2 regions of the Streptococcus sp. SR4 genome follow, and region 2 is predicted to be linked to the other one. Evidence: predicted binding sites of a transcription regulator. Region 2 holds the regulator's gene; the other holds the start of a gene.
The links. Region 2 encodes CtsR, which represses protease genes until heat stress. Its sites were predicted from a motif close to TTGGTCAAAAAAGGTCAAANA; they were not measured.
Positions count from the first base shown of each region.

Region 1: HMPREF1519_RS05480 (ATP-dependent Clp protease ATP-binding subunit) is a predicted target of CtsR. The motif match lies at 14,079-14,099, and genes of this name have one in related genera.

Region 1 covers NZ_AZYW01000047.1:5,327-21,799, reverse strand. Annotated here, with positions in the region: gene era (GTPase Era) at 1-152, opposite strand, end outside; gene HMPREF1519_RS05555 (diacylglycerol kinase family protein) at 175-579, opposite strand; gene ybeY (rRNA maturation RNase YbeY) at 560-1,057, opposite strand; partial or broken gene licT (BglG family transcription antiterminator LicT) at 1,277-2,116, opposite strand; gene recR (recombination mediator RecR) at 2,220-2,816, opposite strand; gene pbp2b (penicillin-binding protein PBP2B) at 2,957-5,071, opposite strand; gene HMPREF1519_RS05530 (NAD(P)H-hydrate dehydratase) at 5,193-6,029, opposite strand; gene HMPREF1519_RS05525 (bifunctional methylenetetrahydrofolate dehydrogenase/methenyltetrahydrofolate cyclohydrolase) at 6,033-6,887, opposite strand; gene HMPREF1519_RS05520 (alpha/beta fold hydrolase) at 7,035-7,811, opposite strand; gene HMPREF1519_RS10325 (FeoB-associated Cys-rich membrane protein) at 7,961-8,101, opposite strand; gene feoB (ferrous iron transport protein B) at 8,119-10,257, opposite strand; gene HMPREF1519_RS05505 (ferrous iron transport protein A) at 10,254-10,730, opposite strand; gene HMPREF1519_RS05500 (amino acid ABC transporter ATP-binding protein) at 10,902-11,636, opposite strand; gene HMPREF1519_RS05495 (amino acid ABC transporter permease) at 11,636-12,316, opposite strand; gene HMPREF1519_RS05490 (DUF1797 family protein) at 12,630-12,860, opposite strand; gene argF (ornithine carbamoyltransferase) at 12,929-13,909, opposite strand; gene HMPREF1519_RS05480 (ATP-dependent Clp protease ATP-binding subunit) at 14,152-16,422, shown strand.
Region 2 covers NZ_AZYW01000035.1:4,673-21,145, forward strand. Annotated here, with positions in the region: gene HMPREF1519_RS04415 (hypothetical protein) at 1-1,119, opposite strand, end outside; gene HMPREF1519_RS04420 (Mini-ribonuclease 3) at 1,409-1,810, opposite strand; gene cysS (cysteine--tRNA ligase) at 1,803-3,146, opposite strand; gene cysE (serine O-acetyltransferase) at 3,523-4,143, opposite strand; gene HMPREF1519_RS04435 (SseB family protein) at 4,228-4,998, opposite strand; gene pnp (polyribonucleotide nucleotidyltransferase) at 4,995-7,232, opposite strand; gene pbp3 (D-alanyl-D-alanine carboxypeptidase PBP3) at 7,442-8,689, shown strand; gene pbp3 (D-alanyl-D-alanine carboxypeptidase PBP3) at 8,834-10,090, shown strand; gene HMPREF1519_RS04455 (ATP-dependent Clp protease ATP-binding subunit) at 10,220-12,670, opposite strand; gene HMPREF1519_RS04460 (CtsR family transcriptional regulator) at 12,671-13,126, opposite strand; gene HMPREF1519_RS04465 (COG2426 family protein) at 13,444-13,914, shown strand; gene tsf (translation elongation factor Ts) at 14,023-15,063, opposite strand; gene rpsB (30S ribosomal protein S2) at 15,174-15,941, opposite strand; gene ahpC (alkyl hydroperoxide reductase subunit C) at 16,214-16,473, shown strand, end outside.

The DNA of each region.
Region 1 (16,473 bases), on a different contig from region 2:
TCAGTTGTGTAAATCCCCATAATTTTATTACGGGTTGTTTGAGCCTTATCACTCATGATAGCAATTTTTTGCCCCATAACATGGTTCAAAAACGTTGATTTTCCTACATTAGGACGGCCAAGAATAGCCACAAATCCTGATTTAAATGTCATATAACTTCTTTCCTATTTCCTTTTAATTGAAAATTAAGTGCCAAATTTTAGGTATAAAAACAATCATACCCGTAATGAGTGCATAACAAGAAACCACTAGAACAGCTCCTGCAGCCATATCCTTGGCATTTTTGGCTAGCATCGAAAAGTGATAATTACTGGCCAAATCGACAACATTTTCAATGGCAGAATTAACAATCTCTAGGGCAATTACGAGAAAAACTGCCATCAAAAGAAAGAGCCATTCTGTCGCAGACACACGAAAAATCAAGCCAGCCAATACCACCAAGATAGCTGAAACCAAGTGCTTGCGCATGTTGCGTTCTTCTTTAAAAGCTGTGATAATCCCTGTTAGAGCAAACTCAAAACTAGCTGTAAATTCTCTGTTTTTCCACTTTTTTTGTGGATTATTGTCGCGTAAGTCCATAAGCAGTCAAAATTTCTTCCTGTAATCCAAACATTTCCGCTTCTTCTTCTGGGGTGTAATGGTCGTAGCCATTGATGTGAAGAAAACCGTGAACAGCCAAGAAGCCCATCTCACGCTCAAAACTATGACCATAATCCTCAGCTTGCTCGTGAGCCTTATCAACAGAAATAAAGAGTTCACCGATATAACTATCAAACTCTCCCATCATTTCAGCTAATTCAGGATTTTCAGCCAACTCTTCCTCATCAAAGCTAATGTCTAATTCAGGCTTATACTCCAAACTAATAACATCAGTTGGACGGTCCGTATCACGATATTCCAGGTTTAGCTCGTGGCTACGTTCGTTGGTTACAAATGTAACCGCCATTTCCTTGTCTTCCTTGCCAAGTCTTTGTGCTGCAAAATCTAGCAACTCCAAGGTTTGTTCTTTTAATTTCTCAGAGACTTGTCCAGTCTCATCAATCATTTCAATATACATAAGATACTTTAGGAACGGCTATGCTCACTTCAAAGTATAGAACCGCTCGCTTCCTTTCACTAACTCATTAGCTTTTTTTATACAAATACTCAAATACATAGAATACTAGCCCAGAGTATTTTTGGTCTATTATTAATCACCTCATTATACCATAAGGACACAGAAAAAGCAGACTTAAGGCTAATTGTCTGCTTTTTGTAGGACGTCTCTGGGAATCACTTACTTATCTAAATTATCCTTAAGACGTTGAATATGAATGGTTAAAAAGACTTGTTCGTCTAAACTTAGTTCAAAGGCGTAGCTTGTCTTGATATAAGCAACAATCTTTTGGGTACAGATAAAGGACTCTGGATAATTTATCTTAACTTGTTCATATAGAAAAGCATCATTCTTGCCACCACTAACTCCACTCACAATACGCTGTGCTAGGTATTGGAGATGGGTCATAAAACGGTTATACGAGAAACTATCCTCCTCCAAATCATAACCAAAATGAAGACGGACAATGTCACTAATCCCAACCACAATTTGAGTCATCTGTCGGTCTTTTTCATAGAGACCCGCATCTTTTTATGCATTAACAAAATGTAAAGCGACAGAGGCAGCTTCATCATCTGCCAACTGGACTTCTAAATCCTTGGCAATCAAACGAAGGGCTTGTTTCCCAATTTCATACTCCCGAGGATAAAATTTTCGAACCTCCCAGGCCAAAGGATTCTGCAAAGAAACACCCTCTCTATTTCTTTCAATAGCATAATGGAGGTGATCGGCAAGGGCGATGAAAAATGAGGGATCAAACTTGGTTTGCAAGACAGCCTCAGCAAAAGTAAGGATATTCAAAAAGACCTGCATTTCACCATCAGGTAAATTGACGTAAACACGAGACCATTCCTCTACTGCCTCTGTATTTTCCAAAACAAAAGTCTTTTCAATTTTTTCCTTATCAACAAGGTCTCCGACCTTCTTTTGAAAACCTAGTCCCTTACCCATGACAATGTATTCCACATTATTATCCAAAGCTTGGACAACATTGTTGTTTAAAACCTTTTCAATCTTCATCATGATTCCTCGTTATAAAAGCGCTTACTTTATTTTACCAAATTTTTAATGAGAAACCTATTTACTACAAACAAAAAGCGCTGGACTGACCAACACTTTTTACTTATAGTTCTGTTCGATTTTCAATAGCTCTTAGCAAGGTCACTTCATCAGCATACTCAATGTCAGAACCGACGGCCAAACCACGCGCTAAACGAGTCACCTTGATTCCTGCAGGTTTAAGGACACGTGAAATATACATAGAGGTTGCCTCACCATCTGCTGTTGCATTAGTGGCGATGATAACCTCGTCAACCTCGCTGTCCATAAGGCGAGTAATCAAACTTTTCAGGTTAATATCGTCTGGTCCAACACCATTCATAGGGGAGATAAGTCCTTGAAGCACATGGTAGAGACCACGGTATTCCTGAATCTTTTCCATAGCTGAAACATCTTTGGAATCTTCAACAACCAAAATCTTAGTACGATCTCTGGTTTCATCGGTACAAATATTACATGGATCATCATCTGTCAAACGACCACAGACCGAACAATAAGTCAATTCACGTTTTGCTGCCAAGAGGTTTTTTGCGAAATCATTGACATCTTCATCAGACATGCTAATGGTATAAAAAGCTAGGCGTGTCGCTGTTTTAGCCCCAATTCCAGGGAGTTTTGAAAAACTATCAATCAGCTTCGCAATTGGAGTAGGATAAAGCATGAAAGCCTCCTGTTCTTTATATTTTTTATTCATCGCTCATCTTTTGTCACTTTCATGGATAAGCCTTTAGCCAAGAACAAATACTCAAACACTATATCACAGAAAAATCCCTCGTGCAAGGCACAAGAGACTTTAGATGTTTAGTGGGTATTTTGGTAAAGCTCCATAATAGCTTTGACCGCATTTTGATGGGCCTTACTCTTCCAATCTAGAGCGTGTGGGTACATAATCCCAACTGCCAACTTCGTACCTTCTTTAGCGGTCGCATAGGCAACGGCATTAAGATTAACCGTTGTTACAGAGTTACCAGAAGCATCCGTCGCATAGGTTTCGGCTGTCCCTGTTTTACCACTGATTGGAATGATAGAACTTGCCATAGCTTTACCAGTCGCAAGGCTAGATCCTGAATTAACGACATCATTAAAGCCTTGTTGGATAATCCCCATCTGCTCAGAATCAAGAGGTAAGGTATTTAACACACGTGTATCTACCGTTGAAGCTAGTGTTCCTAGACTACCATTAGATCCTGCATCGTAGATACCTCCAACGATATGAGGTGCTACACGTTTACCACCATTGGCAATTGAAGCAACATACTGAGCTAGCTGAATGGTTGTATAAGAGTCGTACTGACCAAAGGCCTCTGTCAAAACGTTGGCTACATTGTAATTCTTAGAAATGTAACCTTCTGATTCTCCAGGTAAATCAAGTCCTGTAGACACGCCCATACCAAAATCAGCATAGGTATCACGAAGCGTCGTCATGGCCTTATCCATATTGTCAGTCGACAAGGCCATACCTGGAACATACTGTTGGCCAAGTAGTTTAATTGCAATCTGCACCATATAGGTATTTGATGAGTATTCTAGAGCCTGTGTCGCGGTAATAGCACGGCTACCTTGGTCTGTAAACCAAGATGTGATAGGGGCTGAACCGGCAATGTTAATTGGTTGGTCAGTCAAGACCTGGTTCCCATAGATAGCACCTGAACGCCAACCAGCAGTTAAGGTTGCCCCCTTAACAACAGATCCCGGAATGAAGACATCAGTGATTGTGCCTAAGGCATTGGCCTTAAAATCTTGTGCTCCTTGCTCGTGTTTTTGCCCTGCCATAGCAAGTACAGCACCAGTGTCAGCATTCATAACCACTGCATACATTCCTTCAGAATAGGTTGCTTTATTCTCTGAAATCTCTGAAGAAAGCTGTTGACCTAGGATGTCTTCAACTCCTTTTTGGAAATCAAGGTCGATGGTCAACTGCAGATTGTTCCCCTTGCTGCCCTTTTGAGTAATTTTATCACTAGCAACTTCGCCTTCCTTGTCTACTGTAATCTCACGAACAGTATGTTTTCCTTGTAGTTTCTCCTCGTATTCTTTTTCTAGATAAGACGTTCCTACACGGTCATTAAGGGCATACCCTTTCTTGAGGTATTCCTTGGCATCTTCTTGTGGCAAACCTGCTTCTGAACTTGAGACTTTCCCGATGAGAGGAGACAAGGCTGAATCAACCGTATGACGCTCCCAATCCTTAGCAACCGTAATACCATTAAGTTCCTTCTGTTTAGCTGCTACAATCGCAATTTGTTCAGGCGTCAAGTCTCCTGTTTTCAATGTGACTGTTGAGAAATTAGAAACAGCATTCATCTGTGAGTAAATGTAGACAATCTTAAGCTCATCCTCAGTGTAATCCACTGCTTCATCAGGAACGGCATCAACAGCATTGTTGTAAATAGTAGCTTCAGCTAATTTATTACCAAACTTATCTGTTTTCTTGTCCTTTGGAAGGTCATTAACCACACGTTTGTAGGTGGCAGAATCCGCTAGATAGAAATCGCGTTTCTGGCGTGCTGTTACCTTCGTCTCCGTTAGTGTTACCATGGTCGCTAACTTTTCAGCGACCTTCTTCATAGTATCTGATGACACCAAATTGCTACGTGTAAAGGTAATAACGTCCTTACTCTGGTTGGTTGTAAGAGCAACCCCTTTAGCATCAAAGATTTGCCCACGCTCGCTTGCAATTCTAACCGTATACTTGGAGTTATCCTCTAATTTCTTAGTATAAAACGATTTGTTATAAACCTGCATATAGGTCAAACGTGCAAAAAGCAACAAAAAAAGGACAAAGACTACACCAAAAAGCAAGTAAACACGACGTGAAATGTTTACTGGCTTTCTAGGCTTATTCGCTCGTTTTTCTTTTTGTTTTTGGCGCCGTTTTTCCCATTTTTGACTGAGTTTTTTCGAAAATGATGTCACTTTTTTTCCTCTATGTTCTCATAAAAATTCTCTTTTATTTTATCACAAATAAGCTTTAGCAAACTTAAAAAAATGTCGAAATCTAAAAAAACTTGCCTCAATACAAGACACGTTTTTTAGATTATAATGACAACTTTTTTATCCAGCTAGGAATGGCTTTACTGATAAGAGTCGGCAAAACCACATAGGCATTTTTAGCCAGATCATCAGCGATAGCTGAGTGAAGCCAGGTAGCTACTGTAACAGCCTTATAGCGATCAATTGAAGCGAACTGGGCCAGAAAACCAGTAATCATACCAGCTAAGGTATCTCCCATTCCTCCTGTGGCTTGATAAGGCCCACCAACTTCTAAATGAGCTACTTTTTCACCCTGATAGACAGCCGTCTTATGACTCTTGGCAACCAGGATTGTCCCAGCTCGGAACTCTCCCAAGGCTTTTTGAGTGTTGGAAACTGTCTGCTCTGGAATCCTTAAACCAGATAAGCGTTCCCATTCTTTTTGATGTGGGGTGAGAGTAAGATGACAATCTGGTAGGTTCTTCTTATTTTTCTTAGCCAAAAGATTGAGAGCTGAACCATCAACAACCAAATTTTGATCTGCCCTAATATTTGCCAGAACCAAGCCCATAGCCTGACTAGCTGCACCATCTTCACCTAGGCCAGAACCGATTAATACCACATCAGCTGCCCTAAGATTCTCAAGAAATCTTTCAGTCTCTCTAAGGTCAAAAGCCATGGCTTCAGGGAGATGAGCATGAAGGGCTGTGATATTTTCACGATCCGTAGCCACTGTGACCAAGCCTGCCCCACTATTGACACAAGCTATGGCAGCCATAATGATGGCACCACCATAAGGATAAAGCCCACCAACTAAAAGCACTCGACCGTAAGAACCCTTGTGAGACTCTCTCAAGCGAGGTGTTATCACTTGCCTAGCTAAATCGTCATCAACTTTCATAAACTATCCTTTCGCACTACGAAGAGCAGCTTGATAGGTCTGTTCCATCAACATAGTAATAGTCATAGGGCCTACACCACCTGGAACAGGCGTGATCATGCCAACCTTATCTTTCACTTGATCAAAATCAACGTCACCACAAAGTTTGCCTTCTTCATCACGGTTGATTCCTACATCAATGACAACAGCACCCTCTTTGACATATTCTTCCGTTACAAATTTTGCACGTCCAATAGCTACAATCAAGACATCTGCCTTGCTACAAACCTTAGCCAAATGCGGTGTTCGTGAGTGGGTCAAGGTAACTGTAGCATTCTTTTCTAGAAGAAGCTGAGCCATAGGTTTACCAACAATATTACTACGTCCGATAATAACTGCTGTCTTACCTTCCAATTCAACATTGTACTCACGAAGGATTTCCATAATCCCAGCCGGTGTACAAGGCACCATTTGACGGCGACCATTCCAGAGATTACCAGTATTCATAGGATGAAAACCATCAACATCTTTTTTAGGATCAATAGCCAAAAGAATACGCATTTCATTAATATGATTAGGCAGTGGCAATTGAACCAAGATACCATGGAAAAGCGGATCCTGATTATAGCGCTCAATAACTTCAATCAACTCTTCCTCACTAATACTCTCAGAAAGATTGACCGTCTGACTATGGAAGCCAGCCTTTTTAGCAGCACGTTCCTTATTACGCACATAAACCTGACTGGCAGGGTTATCACCGACCATGATTACCACGAGTCCTGGCACAATCCATTCCTTTTCTTTTAGACGTGCTACCTTATCATGCAATTGATCCTGCATTTTAGCAGCTAGGGCCTTACCATCCATTATTATCGCCATGGGTGTTCTCCAATACATACTTTTTTTCAATTATACCATAGTGAGGACTCTTTGTGACTAAATTTTCTAAAATTTCAAAAAGACGTCTCAAATGAAAGCTAAAAAAGCTGGAATTGCCTTCCAACTTCTTTTGATTATGTTTCGTGACTAATCCACAAAACCATTTTGCTGACTCCAACCCTTAATAGCCTTCAAGGTCTTCTGCTGGTATTTGCCACTTTCATACATGTGATCTGCACCTGTTAAGGAAACGAGAACAGAATCACGGTAGTTCTTAGCTGTTCTTCTAGCAATATTAGGATGAGTCATCTTATCCTTGGTTCCTGAAATGACGAGAACAGGACATAAAATGTTACTAAAGTCCACATAAGCTGCCTTTGTCTTATCAAACCAATGAAGAGCCATCTGAGTATAAACTTTTCCTGATTCAGGAACCAGATTAGCAAAAACTTCCTCTTTCAAAGCTTCCTCTTGTTCATTCATGCAATACTTGAAAAACTCCTTTTTATAAGGGGGCATGGCTTTTTTCCAAAAACCCCAGCGTAAAAAGTGTTTGCCAAAACAAGCTAACATGGTTGGATAAAAGGCATAAATATCTGCTGTCGGAGCAGGTCCCATGAGAATCATACCAGCAACTTCTGTCTTTTCAGCAACCATTTGAGCCACCAGACAGCCTAAAGAGTGCCCTAAAATAAGTGGTGGTTGGTCTAGACTTTCAATCAAAGCCACTAAATCATCTCGATAGTCCTGCAAAGTAACAGTCCCAACTTTAGCTAGGCACTCTTGATAAGGTAGGTCATGGTAACGAAAGCTAGGTGTATGCACCTTGTATCCCATTTGACGTAGACCTGTCGCAAATTCTCCCCAAACATTGCCATCACACCAGGTCCCATGAATTAGGACAATCTCTCTGTTCAAAACCATTCCTTATACATCTCCCTTTTTTGTTAAAAAATTAGATTATTTATCTATCTTATAGTATCACACTTCCAACCTACATACCTTTATACATTTCTTACAATCGTAAGAAAATGGTCCCTTATTCATTTAAGAGACCATTTTTCTATATATTATTAGCGATTAGCCTTATGCATTTCTTCCTTAACCGGACAAGAACACTCACAATCGCCACAAGAACCTTTTCCTTTGATATAGTGACGGATGCCAAGACCAGCCAAAGCAAAAATAATGAAGGCAATGATAAATGTTGACATAACAATTCCTCCTAAACCTAAATATGGGCTTCTTGAAGATTATCCAAGCTAATGATTTGATCCTTAATCTGACATGGTTTACGAACCACAAAATAAATCATGGTCACTAACAGCAAGAAGGCAACAAAAGTCCAAATTGTCATTGACTTGCCGTATAGGATAACTTGGCCAAACTGATAAAGAATTAAACTCACACAATAAGCTAGGCCTGTTTGAAAACCGATAGCACCAACCGTCCATTTAAGATTGGCCATTTCACGCTTAATAGCTCCAATAGCCGCAAAACATGGGGCACAAAGTAAATTAAAGACTAAGAAGGAATAAGCTGCTAGGGAAGAATAATCTCCTCGCAGAGCCTCAGCTAAACCAGCTTCACTGCTATTATGATAGAGAATACCAAAGGTGGCAACAACAGTCTCCTTGGCAGCTAAGCCTGTAAGAGCCGCAACTGTTGCCTTCCAATTTCCAAATCCAAGCGGATCAAAAATCCAAGACAAACTCCTACCGAGAGTCGCCAAAATGCTGGCTTCCGTATCTACCGTATGTAGCGTAAAGTTGTAGTTAGACATAAACCAGATAAGAACTGTCAAACTGAAAATGATGGTTCCCGCACGTTTGACAAAACTCATAGCCTTACCAAAGGCATAGCGCAAAACTGACATGGCTTTAGGCCAATGGTAAGCAGGCAATTCCATTATAAACGGACTGGTTAGGCCACCCAAAAAACTCGTCTTTTTGAGGGCAATACCTGATAAGATAATGGCAGCCATCCCAATAAAATAAGTACTTGGTGCTACTAATGAGTTACTAGGGAAGAAAGCTCCAGCAATCAAGGCAATTATTTCCAACTTGGCCGAACAAGGCATGAAGGTTGCCGTCATAATGGTAATGCGACGGTCCCTTTCATTTTCAATCGTTCGACTAGACATAACCGCTGGAACCCCGCAGCCTGTCGAAATCAACATGGGAATAAAGGATTTTCCAGAAAGCCCAAAACGTCGGAAAATACGGTCCATAACAAAGGCAATACGACTCATATATCCAATGTCCTCAAGCACACCCAAACAGATAAAGAGCACAAAAATTTGAGGAAGGAATCCTAGTACCGTCCCAATCCCAGCGACGATACCATCAATAATCAAAGACTTAAGCCAGTCTTGAACTTGAAGAAAGTCAAGACCAGAAGTTACCAAATCTGGCACATACTTACCAAAAAGCACATCGTTAGCCCAGTCTGTCCACATGGTTCCAACAGTTTGGATAGATAAGAAATAAACCAAATACATAACTGCTGCGAAAATTGGTAAAGCCAAAATACGGTTGGTAACAATCCTATCAATCTTATCTGACAAGGTCAGGGCAAAATCTTCCGTATGACTTTGAGCCATCTGACAAACACGTTCAATAAGGGCATAACGCTCATTAATGACAATTGACTCCGCATCTTCTGTGAAAATTTCCTCAGTGATACGAATGATATCTTTGATTTCTTTTCGTTGGAATGGGGACAAGTCTAGCTCATCCTCAACTAAAGCATCGTGTTCAAAGAGTTTAATGGCATAAAAACGCGCAGACCTTTGTGGCACCGAATTTCCCAAGACTTCTAAAATTTGTGAGATGGCAGCTTCTAACTTATCGTCATAAATTGGAAAAGCAATGTCGGCAACTGTAGAGGTTGTCGTATGAGCCGCCTTCTTCACTACCTGATCAACACCAGTTTGCTTGAGAGCGCTAGTGGCTACTACTGGTACACCTAGATGATAAGATAATTTATCAACATTAATCTGCTTTCCCTGAGCCTCTAAAACATCACTCATGTTAAGCGCTAAAGTGACTGGAATACCTGTCTCAATCAACTGCGTTGTCAGATAAAGGTTACGCTCCAAATTTGTTGCATCGACTACATTTAAAATGCTGTCTGCCCTTTGGCTCAACAAATAGTCACGCGCCACCTTTTCTTCAGGGCTATAGGGTGACATTGAGTAAATCCCTGGTAAATCCTGGATTTCTAAATCCTTATTCTTTTTGACCAGACCACTTTTTCGTTCTACAGTAACACCCGGCCAGTTACCAACACGCTGATTGTTCCCTGTTATCAGGTTGAATAAACTGGTTTTACCACTATTAGGATTACCTATTAACGCAATTTCTGTCATTTTTCCACTCCCTCATCCAGCATGACCACACTAATCATTTGCGCTTCCGACTTGCGTAAGGTTAATTCATACCCTCTCAAGCTAATTTCTAGAGGATCTCCCAAAGGGGCTACCTTACGCAACAACACTCGAGTACGCTTTGTAATTCCCATATCCATAAGACGTCGTTTGGTTTCATTTGCTGAAAAAATATCAGTAACAATAGCCGAACGTCCAACTGGTAATTCAGAAAGAGGTATCTTTTCCTGATCTTCCTCCGCAGGTGCCAAATCAATCTTATCCAGAATCGACGCATCAAAGGCTAAGCGACTCCCTTTAACGATAATAATAGCACTGTTCTTGGTCTTAGTTACCACCTCAATCGTTTCACCGGCAGCCAACCCTAGGTTAGATAAGTGTAAAAGACTATCCTTAGGGAGGTTAATGCCAAGAATCCGGTAAGGCGTTTTTAAGGCCGCATCATATATGAGCATATTTCTTGACCTACTTTATTATTTTTGATATGGCATCATTATAGCATATTTATCCATCTTTTCCGCAATATTATCCTAAACAAGAATGATTCTAGAAAAGCAGAACACAAAAAGAAAAGGCCGGAAAAGTTCCAGCCTTCACAAACAATGTATACATACTTAATGAATATCTTACAAAACTTTACTCAAGAAATCCTTGGTACGATCTTCCTTAGTATTATCGAAGATCTCTTGTGGTGTGCCTTCTTCGACAATGACACCGCCATCCATAAAGATAACACGGTCAGCCACCTCACTGGCAAAGCCCATTTCATGGGTAACGATTGCCATTGTCATCCCTGATTTAGCAAGGTCCTGCATAACTGCAAGAACTTCACCAACCATTTCTGGGTCAAGGGCTGATGTTGGTTCGTCAAACAAGAGAACATCTGGATCCATAGCCAAACCACGTGCGATAGCAATACGTTGTTGCTGACCACCTGATAGACTTGTTGGGTAGGCATCTGCCTTATCTTTCAAGCCAACCTTTTCTAAAAGTTCCATAGCCTTTGCTTCTGCATCAGCTTTAGAAACACCCTTAGTCTTAATTGGTGACAAGGTGATATTTTCTTTAACTGTCATATTAGGGAAGAGGTTAAACTGTTGGAAAACCATTCCCATCTTCTCACGCATTTTGAAAATGTCGTTATTTTTATCTGTAATATCCACACCTTCAAAGGAGATAACACCTTTTGTAGGTTTCTCAAGCAAGTTCATTGAGCGTAGGAAGGTTGACTTTCCTGATCCTGAAGGACCAATGATAACCACTACTTCACCCTTTTTAATATCTAGATCAATCCCTTTGAGAACTTCGTTCTTACCAAAATACTTGTGAAGATTTTTAATCTCAATAATTGTTTCTGCCATTATTTACGTCCCTCCCCAAGTCGTTTTTCCATTTGTTTCAAGAGTGCCGTCATAGCTGTTGTCACAATCAAATAATAGAAGGCTGCGAACAAGAGCGGTGTCAAGGTCAAGTAGGTTGTTGTTGCAACAGTTTGTGCACCATTCCACAATTCCATAACCCCGATGGTTTGCAAGAGCGAACTATCCTTGATAATAGTAACAAACTCGTTACCCAAGGCAGGCAAGATATTTTTAATGGCTTGAGGCAAGACCACATAACGCATGGTATTCCATGGACGGATACCAAGTGAGTAGGCAGCTTCAACCTGACCTTTAGGAATAGACTCGATACCTGCACGCACACTCTCAGAAATATAAGCACCACTGTTCAAAGAAAGGACGATAATACCTGGAACGATACGTGATAAATCAAGGTTCAAAATGCCAAACTGCACAGTTGGAAGATTCATGTGGATGAGGTTAAAAGCAATCATAATCTGCACAACCATAGGAGTCCCACGGAAAACCCAAACATAAAGGCTCACCAACCACTCCAAAGGTTTGATTCCAGAACGCTTGGCCAAGGATACCAAAACCCCAAGGATGGTTCCGAAGAAGACCACGCAGACCGAAATCATAATTGTTACTAAGACACCATAGTTAAAGTAAGACCAAAACTGTGGTAGAAATGAAAAATTCATCTAGATACTCCTTACTAATATTCTTCAATATTATATCAGAAGACTGTATAATAATAAAGTATTTTCTTATAAATGCGATATTTCAGTATAAAAACTAAGTTATAGACCTAGCTAGCAAAACTCTTAAGCAATACACCTCATGTATTTCCAAGACGACACCACGCCAAAAGCTTTGCCAATGAGTTGAAACACTGACTGTTTTGACAAGCCATACAAGCATCACCCCATGCTTTCATCCTGATAAAAATGCCTGAAACTCGATAGTTTCAGGCATTCTGATTTTTGGAACCTTGTAAAGTTCCAAAATAATTTATTAGTAAAGCAAATCGTAGATTTCCATTGCAATCAAGTCGATACTATCAAATGAATAAGATTCACGTGCTTCAACGTCACGCAATGTGAAAACTGGACCATTTTCAGGATCGTTGCTAAATGATACTTCGGCAACAACCACTCCTTCACGTTCAAAATTACGTTTCAAATTACCACCATCAGCCGCCATCATTTCAAGACGGTTAATGATTCTCACCAAATGTGATTCCATGTTATTTCTCCTATTAATTGTGTATTTCTTACTTATTTTATCACACTTATGGGAAAAATGGGGGAATTTTAAATATTTTTCAAGGAATTGTACATAATGGCCTTGATAGAATGCATACGATTCTCAGCTTCTTGGAAGATGATATCACTGTATTTTTGGAAGACTTGATCGGTGATTTCTAACTCTGCCAAACCATATTTGTCATAGATTTCTTGCCCAATTTGGGTATTGAGATCATGAAAAGCTGGGAGACAGTGCATAACGATGACATCTGGATTTTCCGTCTTGGCAAGTAGGTCTGCATTAATTTGATAAGGCAGGAGTAAATCAATACGAGATTTAAAGTCTACTTCTTCACCCATAGATACCCAGACATCCGTATAAAGCATATCCACTCCCTTGACCTCTGAAATATCATCTGTAATGGTTAAATCGGCACCATTATTATGTTTCTGAGCTAGGGCTACAATCTCATCTTCGGGTTGCAGCACCTCTGGGGCAATAATCTTGACATTAACGCCTAAAATAGCCGAAGTGACCAAAAGTGAGTTGGCCGTATTATTTCTACCATCTCCAATATAGGCGATGGTCAAACCTTCCAAACTACCAAAACGCTCCTTCAAAGTCATGAAATCCGCAATCATTTGCGTTGGATGCCAGGTATCCGTCAAACCATTCCAGACCGGAACACCTGAGTACTTAGCCAACTCTTCGACATCTTCTTGCTTAAAACCACGGTATTCGATTCCATCAAACATAGAACCAAGCACCTTGGCTGTATCAACTACAGATTCTTTTTTACCTAACTGAATGTCTCCAGCACCAAGGTAGGTCACATTCATACCTAGGTCCTGACCAGCCACTGTAAAAGCTGAGCGAGTTCTTGTAGATGTTTTTTCAAAAATCAGGGCAATATTTAAGCCATCTAAATATTTATGCGGAATTCTTTCCTTCTTTAGCTGTTTAAATTTTATAGATAAATCGATTAACTCCTCAAGTTCCTGCTTGGTAAAGTCGATTTCTTTCAAAAATGATTTAGCTTGTGTCATAGGTATCTCTCTTTCGTTCTGAATAATATAAAAACATTATATAATATTTATACATTTTAAACAAGCGTTTTTGAATTAAAATTCAATGTTAGCACTCTTATTAATAGAGTGCCAAACCTAGATGCTTTTTACTTGCAATCTACCTTCCGCATGCTATAATGGAGTCATAGATTTGACCTTTTTTGACCAAGATTGTTTTCAATAAAGGTCTTTCCCAATTCAGATAGAAAAGAGGTACTGATATGCTCTGTCAAAACTGTAACCTTAATGAAGCTAGTATTCATTTGTATACCAATGTAAACGGTAATCAGCAACAAGTTGACCTCTGTCAAAATTGTTATAAAATCATGAAATCTGACCCAGAGAACCCCCTCAATCAATTCAATCAAACAGGAGGTTCAAACTTCTTCGATGATTTCTTCAGCGACCTAAATAACTTCCGTTCTTCTAACGGCGATCTTCCCAATACACCTCCAACACAAGAAGGTGGTAACCGAGGAAACGGTGGCAATACACAAGGGCCAGGCCGTCCAGGAGGACCACGCCAACAAGCTCCTCAACAGCCACAAGGTCTTCTTGAAGAGTTCGGCATTAACATCACTGACATCGCTCGTCGTGGAGACATTGATCCTGTTATTGGTCGTGACGAGGAAATCATTCGTGTCATCGAAATTCTTAACCGCCGTACCAAGAACAACCCCGTCCTCATCGGTGAACCCGGTGTCGGTAAGACTGCTGTTGTTGAAGGCCTAGCTCAAAAAATCGTTGACGGTAGCGTGCCACAAAAACTCCAAGGCAAACAAGTCATCCGTCTTGATGTGGTCAGCCTGGTTCAAGGGACTGGTATTCGTGGCCAATTTGAAGAACGCATGCAAAAACTCATGGAAGAAATTCGTCAACGTCAGGATGTTATCCTATTTATTGATGAAATCCATGAAATCGTAGGAGCTGGTAATGCTGGTGATGGCAATATGGATGCTGGAAACATCCTAAAACCTGCTCTTGCTCGTGGAGAACTTCAACTGGTCGGAGCAACAACACTCAACGAATACCGCATCATCGAAAAAGATGCCGCCCTAGAGCGTCGTATGCAACCAGTTAAGGTTGACGAACCAACGGTTGAGGAAACCATCACTATTTTGCGTGGTATTCAACCTAAATATCAGGACTACCACCACGTCAAATATACAGACGAAGCGATTACTGCAGCTGCAGAATTGTCCAACCGCTACATTCAAGACCGCTTCTTGCCAGACAAGGCCATCGACCTCCTCGATGAAGCTGGTTCGAAGATGAATTTGACCCTCAATTTTGTTGATCCTAAAGATATCGACAAACGTTTGATTGAGGCTGAAAACCTCAAGGCTCAAGCTACTCGTGACGAAGACTTTGAAAAAGCTGCCTATTTCCGTGATCAAATTGCCAAATACAAGGAAATGCAAAAACAAACCATCAAAGACCAAGATATGCCTGTCATCACAGAAAAACATATCGAAGCCATTGTGGAACAAAAAACCAATATTCCTGTCGGTGATTTGAAAGAAAAAGAACAATCACAACTTCTTAGTCTTGCTGATGATCTTAAATCACATGTTATTGGACAAGATGCCGCAGTTGATAAGATTGCCAAAGCCATCCGCCGTAATCGTGTTGGATTGGGTGCACCAAATCGCCCAATTGGTAGCTTCCTCTTCGTAGGTCCTACAGGAGTCGGTAAAACTGAACTCTCTAAACAATTGGCGATTGAACTCTTTGGTTCAGCTGACAGTATGATTCGTTTCGACATGTCAGAATACATGGAAAAACACGCCGTTGCCAAATTAGTCGGTGCCCCTCCAGGATATGTCGGTTACGACGAAGCTGGTCAGTTAACTGAAAAAGTCCGCCGTAATCCTTATTCACTCATTCTTCTAGATGAGGTTGAAAAAGCTCACCCAGACGTTCTTCACATGTTCCTCCAAGTTCTTGACGACGGTCGCTTGACTGATGGTCAAGGGCGAACTGTAAGTTTCAAGGATACCATCATCATCATGACTTCAAATGCTGGTACAGGTAAAGTTGAAGCTAGCGTCGGCTTTGGAGCTGCCCGTGAAAATCGTACCAATTCTGTTCTTAACCAGCTTGGAGATTTCTTCAGCCCTGAATTCATGAACCGTTTTGACGGTATTATCGAATTCTCTGCCCTTAGCAAGGAAAATCTCCTCACTATCGTGGACCTCATGCTTGATAATGTCAACCAACGCTTGGCTAATAACGGTATCTACCTCAGTGTAACTGAGAAAGTTAAGGAAAAATTGGTTGACCTTGGTTACGATCCTAAGATGGGTGCTCGACCACTACGTCGTACCATCCAAGATCATATTGAAGACGCTATTACTGACTTCTACCTTGAAAATCCAAATGAAAAAGATCTCAAGGCAGTCATGACTTCAAAAGGCCACATCACCATTAAGTCTGCTAAAAAAGCCGAAAAAGCTACTCAGAAAGCTGAAACAGCAAAAGAAACTGATTAAACAAAGAACCCAAGTCATTACGTCTTGGGTTCTTTATCTTTTCATTTCCTA
Region 2 (16,473 bases):
AGTTCCTTCAACAAAGTAGCTATGATGAATTTGTTTGCCATCAAGGACTAGATTAAGGCCCTTAATCTTCTTACCTTCCATCTTGTTAACATCAAAGTTGACGTTAAAGATTTCACCACGTGCTAAATAAAGAATATCTGTATTCCCTGTAACAGCAGGTTGATCTTCAAGAAGCGCTCCAGTACTATCTCGTTTTGGAACAACGGTGTATACTTCAGAAGTGATTGGAGTTGCTAAGATTTCTGAGATGAGTCCATCCGTAAAGGTTACCTCTGACGAATAGGTCAAACTCTCACTTTGCAACATAGAAACCACTTCAGAAGTTTTAAAGACCTCAGAAGTTGATGATGAATCTTTCCAGCCAACCGTAAGGACAGTTAAGCTATCTTCTGAATTATTATTTAACTGACTCGTTTCTGGAGCGGTAGATGCAAGAGAGCTTGCAGTACTTGCAGACTCAGAAGCGACTTCAGAAGTTGCAATAGCTTGGCTAGTAGGAGTCGCACTTACAGATGTCGTATGAGAATCCAGTGAAGAATACTCTGATTTTTCAATAACTGCATGTGTATTTCCAGCAAGTTCAGATGTATATAGGGTGCTTTCACTCTTATACATTGAAGTCACAGCTTGAGACTCTGCAGTCGCTGTAGCCTCACGAGACTTATCATAAGTAAGCACAATATTTGGTTTAGCTTGTTCAGAATCAGATGTTGGGTTTGCATCTCCTCGTTCAGATGCCGCTACTGATCGATCCTCACCAAAAGCCTGGGCACGAGCCTCTTCTGAATGAGGTGTCGTCGTAGAAACGCTAGTCTCCACGATATCAACTTGAGAATGTACCTCAAGAAGCCCCTCATCTGTCTCACTTGAAGAGACAACCATCAGTGACGTTGAGGTCACTACTGAACTTACTTGACTCGCTGGCTCTGCCTTAGCTCCTACTGAAGAAAGATCAGCCTGAGGAGCAACTGGAGCCGGTGCCTCACTATTAACATAATCTATTTTAGCTTCATCAGGTTTTACCTGAACCTCATCTGCTTTACCTGTTTGAAGCGTAAAGCTAGATAAAATCAAAGCAGCAAAAGTTGTATAGAAAACTTTTTTCTTAGCTATTTCCATTCACCTCCTCATTTTTTAGATGGCCTCATTTACTAATATTATAGACTTTTTTTTTACTTTCTGTCAAATTAGTTTTATTAAAAAACGCTATTATATCGGGGTTTTACACGTGTCAGACATCCCTTAACTTTCTCATTTTCAAGGTGCTAAATATTAGTTTCATCTTATTTTTCATTGTCAAGACGCTGAATTACTTTGATTCTCAAATAATCTAAATGTTAAAACTCTGGCTAACTGTTACAATTTTTATAGCCTTTAAATAACAAAAATCCTGCTCTCGGCAGAATTTTTAGATTTCTTTTTCAACTTCGTCAATACACCAAGCAATCAGTTCCTCTAAGCGAGCGATATCCTCGGTCATATGAAGATAGCCCATGACTGCTTCGAAGCCTGTTGACATCTTATAGGTAATAACATCTGTATTTTTAGCCTTGGTATGGCTATTCGCATTACGACCTCTTTTATAGATGTCTAGCTCTTTTTCAGTCAAAAGCTCTTGCTCTAGCATTTTTTCAATGAGACTAGCCTGGGCCTTAGCTGAAACATAGCGTGTAGCTAGACGGTGCAGTTGGTTTGGCTTGGTCTGACCTTGAAAAATCAGGTGACGGCGAATGTACAAGGAATAAACAGCATCTCCCTCAAAGGCGAGAGCAATGCCGTTAATAAGGTTGACATCAAGATGTTTAGTCACGTGTCCACCTCACGCCCTCCTTGGTATCAAGAAGTTTGATACCTTGAGCAGCCAACTCATCGCGAATGCGGTCTGCTGTCGCAAAGTCCTTGTTGGCACGCGCCGCTTGACGCTCTTCAATGAGTTTTTCGATATCTTCATCAAGGACTTCTTCTTCGAAAACAATACCGAAGACTTGGAGCATTTTTTCAAAAGCATCCTTAACGGTTTGATCATAATTGCCTGAATTAATCCATTTGGCCATGTCAAACAGAACAGTCACTCCATTTGCCGTATTAAAGTCATCATCCATAGCTTCTTGGAAGGCGTCAAGATAAGTTTGCAACTCAGCTTGATTCACCTGATCTGTCAACGGAAGACTGTGGGTATTTTTCAAATACTTAAGATTAACTTCAGCATCATGGATAGCTTTTTCTGTAAAGTTAATTGGTTTACGGTACTGTTGTGTTGCTAGGAAGAAGCGAAGCACTTGACCATCAACCGTTTGAAGCATATCATGAACGGTCACGAAGTTACCCAAGGATTTTGACATTTTTTCATTATCCACATTGACAAAACCATTATGCATCCAGTAGTTAGCGAAGGTCTTGCCAGTTTTGGCTTCGGATTGGGCAATTTCATTGGTATGGTGTGGAAACTCAAGGTCTACACCTCCACCATGAATATCGATAGTATCTCCAAGGATTTCAGTCGCCATTACAGAACATTCGATGTGCCAACCAGGACGACCAGGTCCCCATGGGCTGTCCCAAGAAACTTCTCCCTCTTTGGCAGCTTTCCAAAGGGCAAAATCCAGAGGATTTTCCTTACGTTCTGTTTCAGCATCCGTACGTCCGCTTGCACCAATTTCAAGATCTTCCAAGGTTTTGTTAGCCAATTTAGCATAGTTGTTTGACTTAGCTACTCGGAAGTAAACATCACCTTCAGAGACATAGGCAAATCCTTTGTCAACCAAGGTTGACACGAATGCAATGATTTCATCCATGTAGTTAATAACACGTGGATTTTGTGTCGCTGGTTTGATGCCAAGTTGTCCGGTATCTTCCATAAAGGCCGCGATAAACTTGTCCGACAATTCCTTAGTTGAAATACCAGCTTCATTGGCTGCCTTGATGATTTTATCATCTACATCCGTAAAGTTGGAAATATAGTTGACTGTATAGCCACAATACTCAAAATAACGACGAATAGTATCAAAAGCTACTGCTGAACGGGCATTTCCGATATGAATATAATTGTAAACTGTTGGTCCGCAGACATACATATTGACAACATTTTCTGTCAAAGGTACAAAATCACGGAGCGAACGTGTCATCGTATCATAAATTTTAATCACTTGAGATTCCTTTCAATTAACTGGAAACTATTTTTTATCCTTGATATGGTTTAGGTACAAACACAAGAGTATAACGAGAATGATAATCCAAATAGTCGCAACTAGCTGACCTTGAGCCAAGAGAGACATAGCTGAAAGAAAACTCCCAACTATATAGAAGACCAAAAAAGGATTGTCCTTGAAGAATTTTTTCATTACTCAAATCTCACTTGTGTCGTTGCTTAAAAACCAGACCGGCCCATAAAAGAGCAATGCAAAACCATAAGGCGGCCATGCTATAGTCTGCTCTATGTAAAGCAATGTAAACAAGAGCAAGAGGACCCACAACCGTCAATCGAGTCACCTTTGAACTAAAGAGTTTCATCGTTTCCTTTCCTTATAGACGTGATGAGTGGAAGCTAGCTGCTTTTAGAAGGTCTTCTAGCTTTTCACTATAGTATTCACGACCCTCTTCAATATCGTGGATAACTTCTTCATCCTTTTGACCATGAACACGCACAACCTTAGCAGGAACACCAACGACTGTAACATCTTCTGGGACATCTGCAACAACCACGGCTGCCGCCCCAACCTTAGCATTCTTGCCAATCTCAATAGGGCCTATGACCTGAGCATGGGCTGAAACCAAGGCACCCTCACGAACGGTTGGGTGACGTTTTCCGACATCTTTACCAGTACCACCTAAAGTGACACCGTGGTAAAGCATAGCGCCCTTCTCCACAACAGCTGTCTCACCAATGACAAGGCCTGAGCCATGGTCAATGAAAACACCTTCAGCAATCTGAGCACCTGGGTGAATCTCAATCTGAGTCCAAAAGCGCCAAAACTGACTATGCATACGCGCTAAGAGTCGACAATGGTGGCGCCAGAGAAAATGTGAGATACGATGGGCAGCCAAGGCTTTTAATCCAGGGTAGGTTAAAAGAACCTCTAGACTCGTCCGAGCTGCTGGGTCATTTTTCTTTACTATATCAATACTTTCTTTCCACCAACCCATTTAGGTCACTCCTTACATCATTATTGTTATTATTGTTTGCTGTGGCCTATTATTCTTTAAAGTGGAAAGCTACTAACACTAGGTCTACTCGCTATCCCCTTCAAAATAAGACCAGTCGACTAACTCAGGCTGCTCATCAAACGGATTGATGACAATACCTTGAACCTTATCCAACTCATTTTCACCTGTTGAAGGCTGGTAAATTTCTGACAGTGGCCACTGCAAAATCGTCCCTTTAGCCTTACGGAAAGGTAGGCCAAAAGTCTCGTTACCGTACCATTTTGCAAAGCTCGTTAAGTTCGTAAACACAGGCACATAACTCTGTCCCTCTGCATTCGACATGGTCGCAAAGAGACGGTCATCCTGGCCATCTTCCTCACGTTTATGAATGAAGGCTGGAACAAGATAAATCTTATCTTTAGGATCTGCCTTTTGATTTTCCTCACCCAAAAGATTATTAAGGGTCTGAGTGAAATAGTTGATAAACTGGATGAGTTCACTGCTTGCAAAAAGAGTGGTATTCGAGAAGTCACCATCCTCTTTTAAATTGAAAGCAAGACCAAAAAGCTCTGCCTGAACCAGTTGTGTTAAAACATCTAAGCTCGAACGTTCTACCCAAGTTTGCTCTCGAGCACTCTCTTGAGTAGCTTTGAAAGATTGTAGGTCCTGTTCATTAGTGAAGACAGGAACAACCTTCTTTCCTTCCACTTCAACTGCGTAGAGGTCTTGGGCAGCCAAGACGGGAGTACGTTGTAAATGATTAACCAAAGCCAGACTGGTTAAAAAGTGGTCTGGTTCCTTTAAAAATTCTTTTAGAGTTTCATCAAAAGCTTGCAATTCTTGATTTTCTGTCATTCTTCTGTCTGTTCTTTCGTTTCTGATTTATCAGGATTTTTCGGTGCTTCACCACTTTCATTATGGTGGCGTGGTTTATGATGAGAACGACGGCGGTGACGATGCTCTCCTCCATTTTCCCCATCATCAAGTTTTTCAGGCTTAGGAAGCAAGGCCTTGATTGAGGCATCGATACGTCCTTTTTCATCGATTTTGATAATTTTAACAGTTACCGTACCCCCAACTTTAACCACATCTTCGACATGCTCAGTACGTTCCCAAGCTAGTTCTGAGATGTGGATGAGAGCATCTGTCTTATTGAAAAGGTGGACGAAGGCACCGAACTTTTCAATACGGACAACGGGTACAGTGTAAACCTCTCCAACCTTAGCTTCACGTACAAGATCGGAGATGATAGTTTTAGCACGGTTAATAGCATCCTGATCGCTAGAGAAAATCTGAACAAGACCTTCTTCATCGATATCAATAGTGACACCAGTTTCAGCGATAATCTTATCAATAGTTTCGCCACCTTTACCGATGACAACCTTGATCTTGTCAACAGGAATCTGAATGCTATCAATCTTAGGTGCTGTTGGTGCCAATTCTGGACGTGGCTCAGCGATTGCTGACTCAATAACATCAAGAATTTCAAAACGAGCTACCTTTGCCTGAGCCAAAGCCTCTTCGAGAATGGCCGGTGTAATACCCGAAATCTTAATATCCATCTGAAGAGCTGTAATTCCTTGACGTGTCCCAGCCACCTTAAAGTCCATATCTCCAAAATGATCTTCCAAACCTTGAATATCAGTTAGGACAGTGTAGTTAGTACCATCTGAGATAAGTCCCATGGCAATACCTGCAACAGGTGCCTTAATCGGTACACCACCAGCCATAAGAGCCAAGGTTCCTGCACAAATAGAAGCTTGTGAGGAAGAACCATTTGACTCCAAGACTTCTGCTACCAAACGGATAGCATAAGGGAACTCTTCAACACTTGGGAGAACCTGAGCAAGGGCACGTTCACCCAAGGCTCCGTGACCAATCTCACGTCGACCTGGTGCACCGTAACGCCCTGTCTCACCCACTGAATACTGAGGGAAATTATAGTGGTGAAGGAAACGTTTCTTATACTCTGGATCCAAACCATCAACAAGCTGTGTATCACTCATAGGTGCCAAAGTCAAAACTGACAAGGCTTGAGTTTGACCACGTGTAAAGAGACCTGAACCATGAACCTTAGGAAGAAAGTCAATCTCTGCGTCCAAAGGACGGATTTCATCCACACGACGGCCATCTGGACGAACCTTATCCTCGGTAATGAGACGGCGCACCTCAGCATGTTCCATCTGCTCAAGAATTTCTGCCACATCACGCAGAATGGTTTCCTTATCTTCATCTTCTGCAAAGCGTTCTTGATAAGAAGCGAGGACTTCTTCTTTTACAGCCTGAGTTGCTGCTTCACGCGCCAGTTTTTCTTCCACCTGAACAGCCTTCGCTAACTGATCATAATAAGCTGTTTCGATTTCGACTTTCAAATCAGCATCAACTTGTAGAAGTTCAACCTCAGCCTTTTCCTTACCAACAGCTGCAACGATATAATTTTGGAAATCAACCAACTCTTGAATGGCCTCATGCCCCTTCAAGAGTGCTTGCAACATAATATCCTCAGACAATTCCTGGGCACCTGACTCTACCATATTGATAGCTTCCTTGGTACCTGCCACTGTCAAATCTAAAAGTGAAACTTCCTTATCCGCTGCACTTGGATTGATGATGAAATCTTCTGCAGCATAGGCTACTTGAACCCCAGCAATTGGACCATTGAAAGGAATATCAGAGATAGAAAGAGCTAAAGAACTCCCAAACATAGCCGCCATCGGAGCACTAGCATTCTCATCATAAGAGAGAACCGTGTTAATGACCTGAACTTCGTTACGAAAGCCCTCCGCAAACATAGGACGAATAGGACGATCAATGAGGCGAGCAGTCAACGTGGCATCTGTTGAAGGGCGACCCTCACGCTTGTTAAAGCCCCCCGGGAACTTGCCAGCTGCATACATTTTTTCCTCATAATTAACCTGTAAAGGAAAGAAATCTGCCGTTGCCATCTTTTTAGACATAACAGCTGTTGATAATACCGTTGTATCTCCATAACGCACGACGACAGCACCATTAGCCTGCTTGGCTACCTGCCCAACTTCAACGACAAGCGGGCGTCCTGCAAAGGTCATCTCAAAAGTTTGTTTAGCCATGTTTGATCCCTCTTTTTATCCATGACCAGCCCTTACAAAAACGAACCGGTCAACTTTATGTCATTCATTTGATATAACTTTCATTTTACCATAATATAGTCAAAAATGGCAGAGCTCCGGCATAAGTTAGCACCCAAGTCTCCCTTTCTCTCAGATATTTAAGTCGTTTTGTGATATAATAAACACTTATGAGAGACAAAGGAATGACTATGAAAAAATTACAACACATCATTATGATTGCCTTAATCTTACTAGGCCTAGTAACACCTGCTCTAGCACAAGAACAGACAGATGACTTCAATGTTTCCGCTAAACATGCGATTGCTGTCGAAGCAACTACAGGGAAAGTCCTCTATGAAAAGGACGCCACTACTCCTGACGGTGTGGCTTCAATGACTAAAATCCTAACAGCCTACATGGTCTATAAAGCAGTTGACCAAGGAAAAATTACCTGGGACACTGACGTCGATATCTCAGACTATCCTTTCAACTTAACCGTTGATTCAGAAGTTTCAAATGTCCCACTAGATTCCCGAAAATACACTGTTAAACAGCTCCTAGATGCCACCCTCATTTCCAGCGCTAACAGTACTGCTATTGCTCTAGCTGAAAAAATCTCAGGATCAGAGAGTGCATTTGTTGACACTATGACAGCCCAACTTAAAGAGTGGGGCATTACAGATGCTAAATTATACAACGCTTCAGGACTAAATAATAAATACCTAGGCGATAACCGCTATCCTGGCTCTAAAGCAGATGACGAAAATACTATGAGTGCTCTAGATGTTGCCATTATTGCAGACCACCTCATCAAAGACTATCCTCAGGTACTTGAAATCACCAAGCAAACCGAAACTGATTTCGAAGGTGACAACAAATTAACGACGCACAACTACATGTTAGAAGGTCAAGACAACTACCGTGAAGGCGTTGATGGACTCAAGACTGGAACAACTGAACTTGCAGGGGCTTCCTTCGTAGCCCACTCCAATGAAAATGGCATGAGCTTGATTACCGTTGTTATGAATGCGGATAATGGCGGAGAAGATGAAGCTGCCAGATTCACAGCCACAAATGAGTTGCTAGATTATGTGACACAAAACTGGGAAATCAAAACCCTCAACACCAAAGGACAAATCGTCAAGAAAAATGATATCAAGGTGGCTGACGGAGATAGCCAAACCATCTCTGCTAAACTCGAGTCAGACCTTACGGTCGTTCAAAAAATAAATAGTAAAAATGATGCTGTTAAAATCAAAGCAAAAACCATAACGGCACCTATCAAAAAAGGGGATACTATCGGAACTGCAACTTTTGATGATAAGGATCTCGTAGGGACAGGTTACATCTCTGAGCCACCTCAAGTTTCTGTAACAGCCAACCAATCTATCAAGAAAAGTTTCTTCTTAAAAGTTTGGTGGAATCATATCGTTAATTTCTTTACAGGAAACAAGTAAACACAAAACTACCTTTTAGCTATCAAAAGGTAGTTTTATCTTGCCTTCAAAATTGGTCTTGTAAGTAAAAGCCCCTTCTCAACACCTTAAGTTCCTCTCAAAATGTGGTATAATAAATATCCAAAACACATGAAGGAACAAACCATGAAAAAACTGATTACGCTTATGATGACCTTCTTACTCTGTCTGGGAAGCGTAGCCCCTGCTTTTGCAGCAGATAAGAAAAAAGGATATGATGCCGCAGCCAAACATGCCATCGCTGTCGAAGCGACTACTGGCAAAATTTTATACGAAAAAGATGCCACTACCTCTACAGGGATTGGCTCTATTACCAAGCTCCTAACGGCCTACATGGTGTATAAAGCGGTAGATCAGGGAGACCTCAAATGGAATAGCAAAGTTGAGATTTCTGACTATCCCTTTGAACTAACTGTCAGTGCCGGAGTATCCAATATTCCACTAGATGCCCGTAAGTACACTGTTAAACAGCTCCTTGACGCAACCCTTATTTCCAGTGCCAATAGTGCATCCATTGCTCTAGCTGAGGAAATCGGTGGAACCGAAAGCAAGTTTGTCGATATGATGAAAGCCCAACTTAAAGATTGGGGTATCACTGATGCCAAGATTGTCAATGCCTCTGGTCTTAATAATTCCTACTTAGGTGACAATATCTATCCAGGCTCTAAATCTGACGAAGAAAACACCATGAGTGCTAAGGACGTTGCTATCATTGCGCAACACGTGGTGAAAGAATATCCTGAAATTCTCGATATCACTAAAAAAACCGAGGCTGATTTTGATGGTGTCAACAAACTTAAAACCTTCAACTACATGCTTAAGGGACAACCTAGTTACCGCAAGGGAGTTGATGGTCTAAAAACAGGTACCACCGATTTGGCCGGTGCTTCCTTCGTGGCCCACTCAAATGAAAGTGGCATGAGCATTATCACAGTCATTATGAATGCTGATAATACCGATACTGATGACTACGCCCGTTTCACTGCAACCAATGACCTACTTAACTACGTAGTCTATCATTGGGAAAGCAAGACCATTGCCAAAAAAGGACAAGCTATCGGTAAAAGTCAAGCCCATGTTATTGATGGTAAATCTAAGCAAGTCACTGCCGTCGCTAAGTCTGACTTTAATATCATCCAAAAAATAGATGCTAACAATAGTAAACATATTAAAGTTACTACAAATCAAGTCCAAGCTCCTGTCAAACCAGGAGACAAGGTTGGAACTGCTACCTTTGAAGATAAGTCACTTGTCGGAGAAGGTTACCTACCTAACCAAGGTATGCCTAGCATGGAACTGGTTGCTGGTAAAGAAGTTAAGAAAAGCTTCTTCCTCAAGGTCTGGTGGAATCACTTTGTCACCTTTGTCAACGAAAAACTCTAAACCTTATAGTCGAGCCTTGCTCGGCTTTTTCTTTTACCCAACTTTACAGAAAGATTGACTCTACCTTGACTCCTGTTGACACAAACAAAAAGACAAACTACACCTGTAATCTGTCTTTTTGTTTAATCTTTACACTACTGTAAAGGTTAATTTATCTTTCGAACAACCAATCTTAAGGGTTTGTCCACTCACTACTTGGCCGCCTAGTAAGAGCTCAGATAACTTATCCTCAACCTGAGTTTGAATCGTGCGACGTAATGGACGAGCACCCATCTCAACATCATAGCCATCTTTAGCCAAATGCTTGAGGGCAGCTGGTTGGAATTTCAAGTCAATCCCTTTTTCAGCCAAAGCTGAAACCAACGGTTTTACCATAATTTTGACAATCTCACGAAGCTGTTCTTCCTCTAAGCTATGGAAGACAACCTTCTCATCAATACGGTTGATAAACTCTGGACGGTAGGCCTTCTTAAGCTCTTCCATGATACGTGACTGCATAGCTTGATGATTATGAGAAATGTCTCGAGCACCAAAACCAACAGTCTTATCATCGCGAAGAGCAGTCGCCCCCAAGTTCGAAGTCATTATGATAATGGTATTTGAGAAGTCGACTTTACGACCTCGACTATCCGTCAAGACACCATCATCCAAAACCTGTAAGAGAATGTTGAAAATGTCTGGGTGAGCCTTTTCTACCTCGTCAAAAAGAAGAACTGAGTAAGGCTTGTTACGAACTTTTTCTGTTAACTCACCACCCTCATCATATCCAACATAACCTGGAGGAGCACCGTTAAGGCGGCTAGCCGCAAATTTTTCCATGTATTCTGACATGTCAAAGCGAAGCAAAGCTGACTCATCATCAAAGAGAACCTCCGCCAAAGCCTTGGCCAATTCTGTCTTACCAACACCAGTAGGTCCAAGGAACATGAAGGAACCAATCGGACGTTTGCCAGTACGAATACCTGACTGGTTACGACGAATAGCACGACTAATCGCTGAAACTGCTTCGTCTTGACCAATAACACGTTTGTGAAGCTCTGCTTCCAGATTCAAGTAACGCTTGCTATCTGCCTGAGTCATCTTCTCAACAGGAATACCTGATAGACGACTAAGGGTTTGCATAATCTGATCTGCATCTACCAAGGCAGGTTTTGGTAATTTTGCTTTTTGGCTAGCCTTATATTGTTTAACAGCAGCCTTCATATCACCAGATAGAAGCGCTTCGTCCAAAGGCGTTATTTCAAGTTTGGCTTCTTTTTTGATACGACCTTGAACAGTTGCACTCGCTTCATCTAAAAGGTCAATGGCAGAGTCAGGTAAGTTTTTACTCGTCAAATAACGGTGGGCTGCCTTGACTGCTGTCTCAACCGCCTCATCAGTAATCGTTACACGATGATAGTCTTCATAAGACGACCGTAGGCCTTTTAGAATATCAATCGCCTCAGCTACACTTGGCTCCTCGATTGTAATCTTAGCAAAACGGCGAGAAAGAGCTGCATCTTTCTCAATATGCTTCTGGTACTCAGCTTGAGTAGTTGCTCCAACCATATGAAGGGTTCCACGTGCTAGAGCGGGTTTCAAAATATTCGCCGCATCTAAGGTACTATCAATACCTGAACCAGAACCGATAATCGTATGCAATTCGTCAATAAAGAGAATGATTTTTCCATCAGCTTCAATCTCATCAATGATCTGATTCATACGTTCTTCGAAATCGCCACGGAAACGTGTTCCTGCAACCACACTCATCATATCAAGCTCTAAGATACGCATATCAGCCAACTCAAAAGGTACTTCGCCTGAAGCAATACGCTGTGCTAAGCCAAGCGCAAGTGCCGTCTTACCAACACCTGCTTCACCCACAAGAACTGGGTTATTCTTCGTTTTACGACTCAAAACCTGAATCATGCGTGAAATTTCTTTCTCACGTCCAATAACAGGATCAAGAGCACCTGACTCGGCTACTGCCGTTAAGTCTTTTGTGTAATCTGACAGTTCCCCAGTAGAAGATTGAGGAGGCTGCATCATATTAGCAAAATTACCTGATGCCTTTGACTTTTTAGGCTTACGAAGGTCGTGAATGGCCTTCAAATCTTGCTTACTAAGACCTGCGTAACGCTCCAAAGAACGTCGTAAATCGATAATGCGAGGCTTATCGCTGTCATCCTTATATTGAAAACCAGCAACTTCAAGGAGACGACAAACCATCAAATCCTTATGAAGGAGAAAGGCCATCAATACATGTTCAGACCCTACCTCTACAGCACCAGTTACACTAGCAATTCCCTCTGCCTCTTGCAACATAGCCCCTAAAGCATGTGACTGTGCACGTAAATCGATAATATCTGATTCAGACAAGTCTTTTGGACTTTTCTCCATCGCTAGTACAGCAGCGGTCTCAATCTCTTCCGCACGAATACGGTCCTCAAAATCAGTAAATGTTAGGTAGGCTACAGATCCTGGAACCTCAACCATAGCCAGAAGCACATGCCAAGTCTCCAAGAAAGGACTTCCAAAACGCTCTGCCTCAAGCTGAGCACGATGGAAAATGGCCTGCATTTTTCTTGAATATGTCGTCATCTAATTTCCTTTTCTATCCAATCTAAGTAATAGCGAGCGTAGAATACGCGAACGAATAGCAGCCGCATCTTCGCCTAAAACATCATCACTAGCAGTTGCTAAAATCAAATTTCCCTCACGTTCAGTGATGATTTTTTCATCAAAAAGCAACTGAATCAAGTCTGTAAATACCTGCTCGCTGAGCTGATCCGCCAAGTTCTGAAGCAAATCATTAATCATGTGGTGCTTGTCGGAGAATCTGACCTTGACGATACGAATATAACCGCCACCTCCACGTTTACTCTCAACAATATAACCACGACTTTCTGTAAAACGAGTCTTAATAACATAGTTAATCTGACTCGGTACAACTTGAAAAGTATCTGCTAAGTTCGAGCGTTGAATCTCAGCAATTCCAGACTGGCCCAGCAATTCTTTAATATATTCTTCTATACTATCTGATGTATTTCTTGCCATCTTAATTCCTCCAGTCTAATTTGACTATAACTGACTATTATTATACCAAAAATGTCAGCTCATGGGAAACTATACCCTCAAAAAGCTTTTTAAAGTTGTCATTAGAGACCATATAAGATACAATAAATAAGACTGAAATATTAGGTAACTTAAGGTGTTTGATTCAAATTTTCTATCTACTTTGATAGGCTGAGACCCACCTAATCCAACAAGTACTTTTTAGCACTTTCGCAGTAGTATTAGTCTTATCACTCTCGATAAAGCTCATGTCATTTTGAGTCTTATCTCTTATTTTATTCCCCTATGAAAGGTTACTCATGAAATACATCATTGCACTCTTAATCTCTATGATTCCTTTGGTTGAGCTCCGTGGAGCCGTTCCTGTTGCTATCGCCTCAGGTATCCCTTGGTGGCAAGCCCTAATTCTTTGTGTCATTGGGAACATGATTCCAGTTCCAATTATCTTCTTCTTCGCCCGCCGTGTCCTCGAATGGGGGGCAGATAAACCTCTAATTGGTGGCTTCTTTACCTGGTGTCTTAAAAAAGGTCACAGTGGTGGCCAAAAACTTGAAAAAGCTGCTGGAGATAAGGGTGTCTTCTGGGCCCTTCTACTTTTTGTGGGAATTCCGCTTCCAGGAACAGGAGCTTGGACTGGTACCCTAGCAGCATCTATCCTAGATTGGGACTTTAAACGTAGTGTTATTGCTGTTATGCTTGGGGTTATCCTTGCAGGTATCATCATGGGAACACTCTCTCTTCTACTTGGTGTAAATACCTTCGCTCATTAATTACTTTTTTCAACGTCTGGGGCATGCTCAGACGTTTTTTTAATAGCAACAAAAAAGAAGTTACGATTCATTCACGTAACTTCTTTTCTTTTTATCTAGCAACTAGAATTAGTTGTTAAGAGCTGCTGCCATTGTAGCTGCAACTTCTGATTCAAAGTCGTTAGATGCTTTTTCGATACCTTCACCAACTTCAAAGCGAACGAATTCTACTACTGAAGCGTTTACTGATTCAAGGTAAGCTTCAACTGTTTTGCTGTCGTCCATGATGTAAACTTGAGCAAGAAGTGTGTATGCTTGGTCAACTTTAGTGTTGTCAAGCAAGAAGCGGTCCATTTTACCTGGGATGATTTTATCCCAGATTTTTTCTGGTTTACCTTCAGCAGCCAACTCAGCTTTGATATCTTCTTCAGCTTGAGCAAGAACAGCATCAGTCAATTGAGCTTTAGAACCATATTTAAGGTGTGGAAGAGCTGGTTTGTTAACCATAGCACGGCTTTCGTTATCTTGATCGATAGCGTGGTTAAGTTGTGCCAATTCATCTTTAACAAATTGTTCGTCCAATTCAGTGTATGAAAGAACAGTTGGTTTCATCGCTGCGATGTGCATTGAGATTTGTTTTGCAAGAGCATCATCTCCACCTTCGATAACTGAAACAACACCGATACGTCCACCGTTGTGTTGGTAAGCTCCGAAGTGTTGTGCATCAGTTTTCTCAACAACTGCAAAACGACGGAATGAAATCTTTTCACCGATAGTAGCTGTAGCAGTTACGTATGCAGCTTCAAGAGTTTCACCTGAAGGCATAGTCAATGCAAGTGCTTCTTCGTTGTTAGCTGGTTTACCTTCAGCAATTACTTTAGCTGTTTCGTTTACCAACTCAACGAATTGAGCGTTCTTCGCAACGAAGTCAGTTTCAGCGTTAACTTCAACAACTGCTGCAACGTTACCGTTAACGTAAACACCAGTCAAACCTTCAGCTGCAACACGGTCAGCTTTCTTAGCTGCTTTAGCCATACCTTTTTCGCGAAGCAATTCAATTGCTTTTTCGATATCACCTTCAACTTCAACCAATGCTTTTTTAGCGTCCATGACACCAGCACCAGATTTTTCACGCAATTCTTTAACAAGTTTAGCTGTAATTTCTGCCATTTTGTTTTTCTCCAAATTTATTTTATCAAACTAAGGGGCAGGGCTGAGCCCCGCCCCTTAGGTGTTTGTCGTATCTTTAGTGGGCATTGAGCCCAAACCAATCTTAAAGATTAGTTGTTGTCACCTTCGACAACTTCAACGATTTCTTCGATTGAATCAGCTGCAGCTGCTTCTTGGAAATCTGCAGAAGCATCTTCACCTTGGTTACCTTCGATGATAGCATCAGCCATTTTTGAAGTGATCAATTTAACGGCACGGATAGCGTCATCGTTAGCTGGGATGATTACATCAATCTCATCTGGATCAGCGTTTGTATCAACCATCGCTACAACTGGGATACCAAGTTTTTTAGCTTCTTTAACAGCGATTTGTTCTTTGTGTGGGTCAACGATGTAGATTACATCTGGAATGCGAGGCATATCTTCGATACCACCCAAGAATTTTTCAAGACGTGCACGTTGTTTGTTAAGAAGTGCAACTTCTTTCTTAGGAAGAACTTCGAAAGTTCCATCAGCTTCCATTTGTTTGATTTCTTTCAAACGAGCGATACGTTTTTGGATAGTATCCCAGTTTGTAAGAGTACCACCCAACCAACGGTGGTTGATGTAGTATTGACCAGCACGAGTTGCTTCTTCAGCTACTGCTTCAGCTGCTTGTTTTTTAGTACCAACGAACAAGATTACTGCATCGTTAGCTGCTGCTTCACGAACGAATTCGTAAGCTGTATCAGCCATTTTTACAGTTTGTTGCAAGTCGATAACGTGGATCCCGTTACGTTCTGTGAAGATGTACTTAGCCATCTTAGGATTCCAGCGACGAGTTTGGTGACCGAAGTGAACACCAGCCTCAAGAAGTTGTTTCATTGAAATTACTGCCATGAGTATTTCTCCTTAAAAATTGTTTTTTCCTCTTCTAAGCTTTAGACTTGCAGTCCCACCCTGCGGCAACAAGACCACAATCGGCTTAGAATGAGTATTTGTCACTTTACGCAACTATAGTAGTTTATCAAAAAAAGTGACATTTGACAAGCTCTAAAATCAGTCTGACCATTAGAAAAAATTCACCCGTATTAAAATTGCAATCGTTTTCTTTGAGGTTGATAAGTATTTTGTTTATAATTAGGCTATCAAAAATAGAGGAGGACATTATTTTGTCATTAGTCGGAAAAGAAATTATTGAATTTTCAGCACAAGCTTACCACAACGGGGAATTCATTACTGTTACAGATGAAGATATTAAGGGAAAATGGGCTGTTTTCTGCTTCTACCCTGCAGATTTTTCATTTGTCTGCCCAACTGAACTCGGTGACCTTCAAGAACAATATGAAGCTCTTAAATCTCTTGGTGTAGAGGTTTACTCTGTCTCTACTGACACTCACTTTGTTCACAAAGCTTGGCATGATGACTCAGA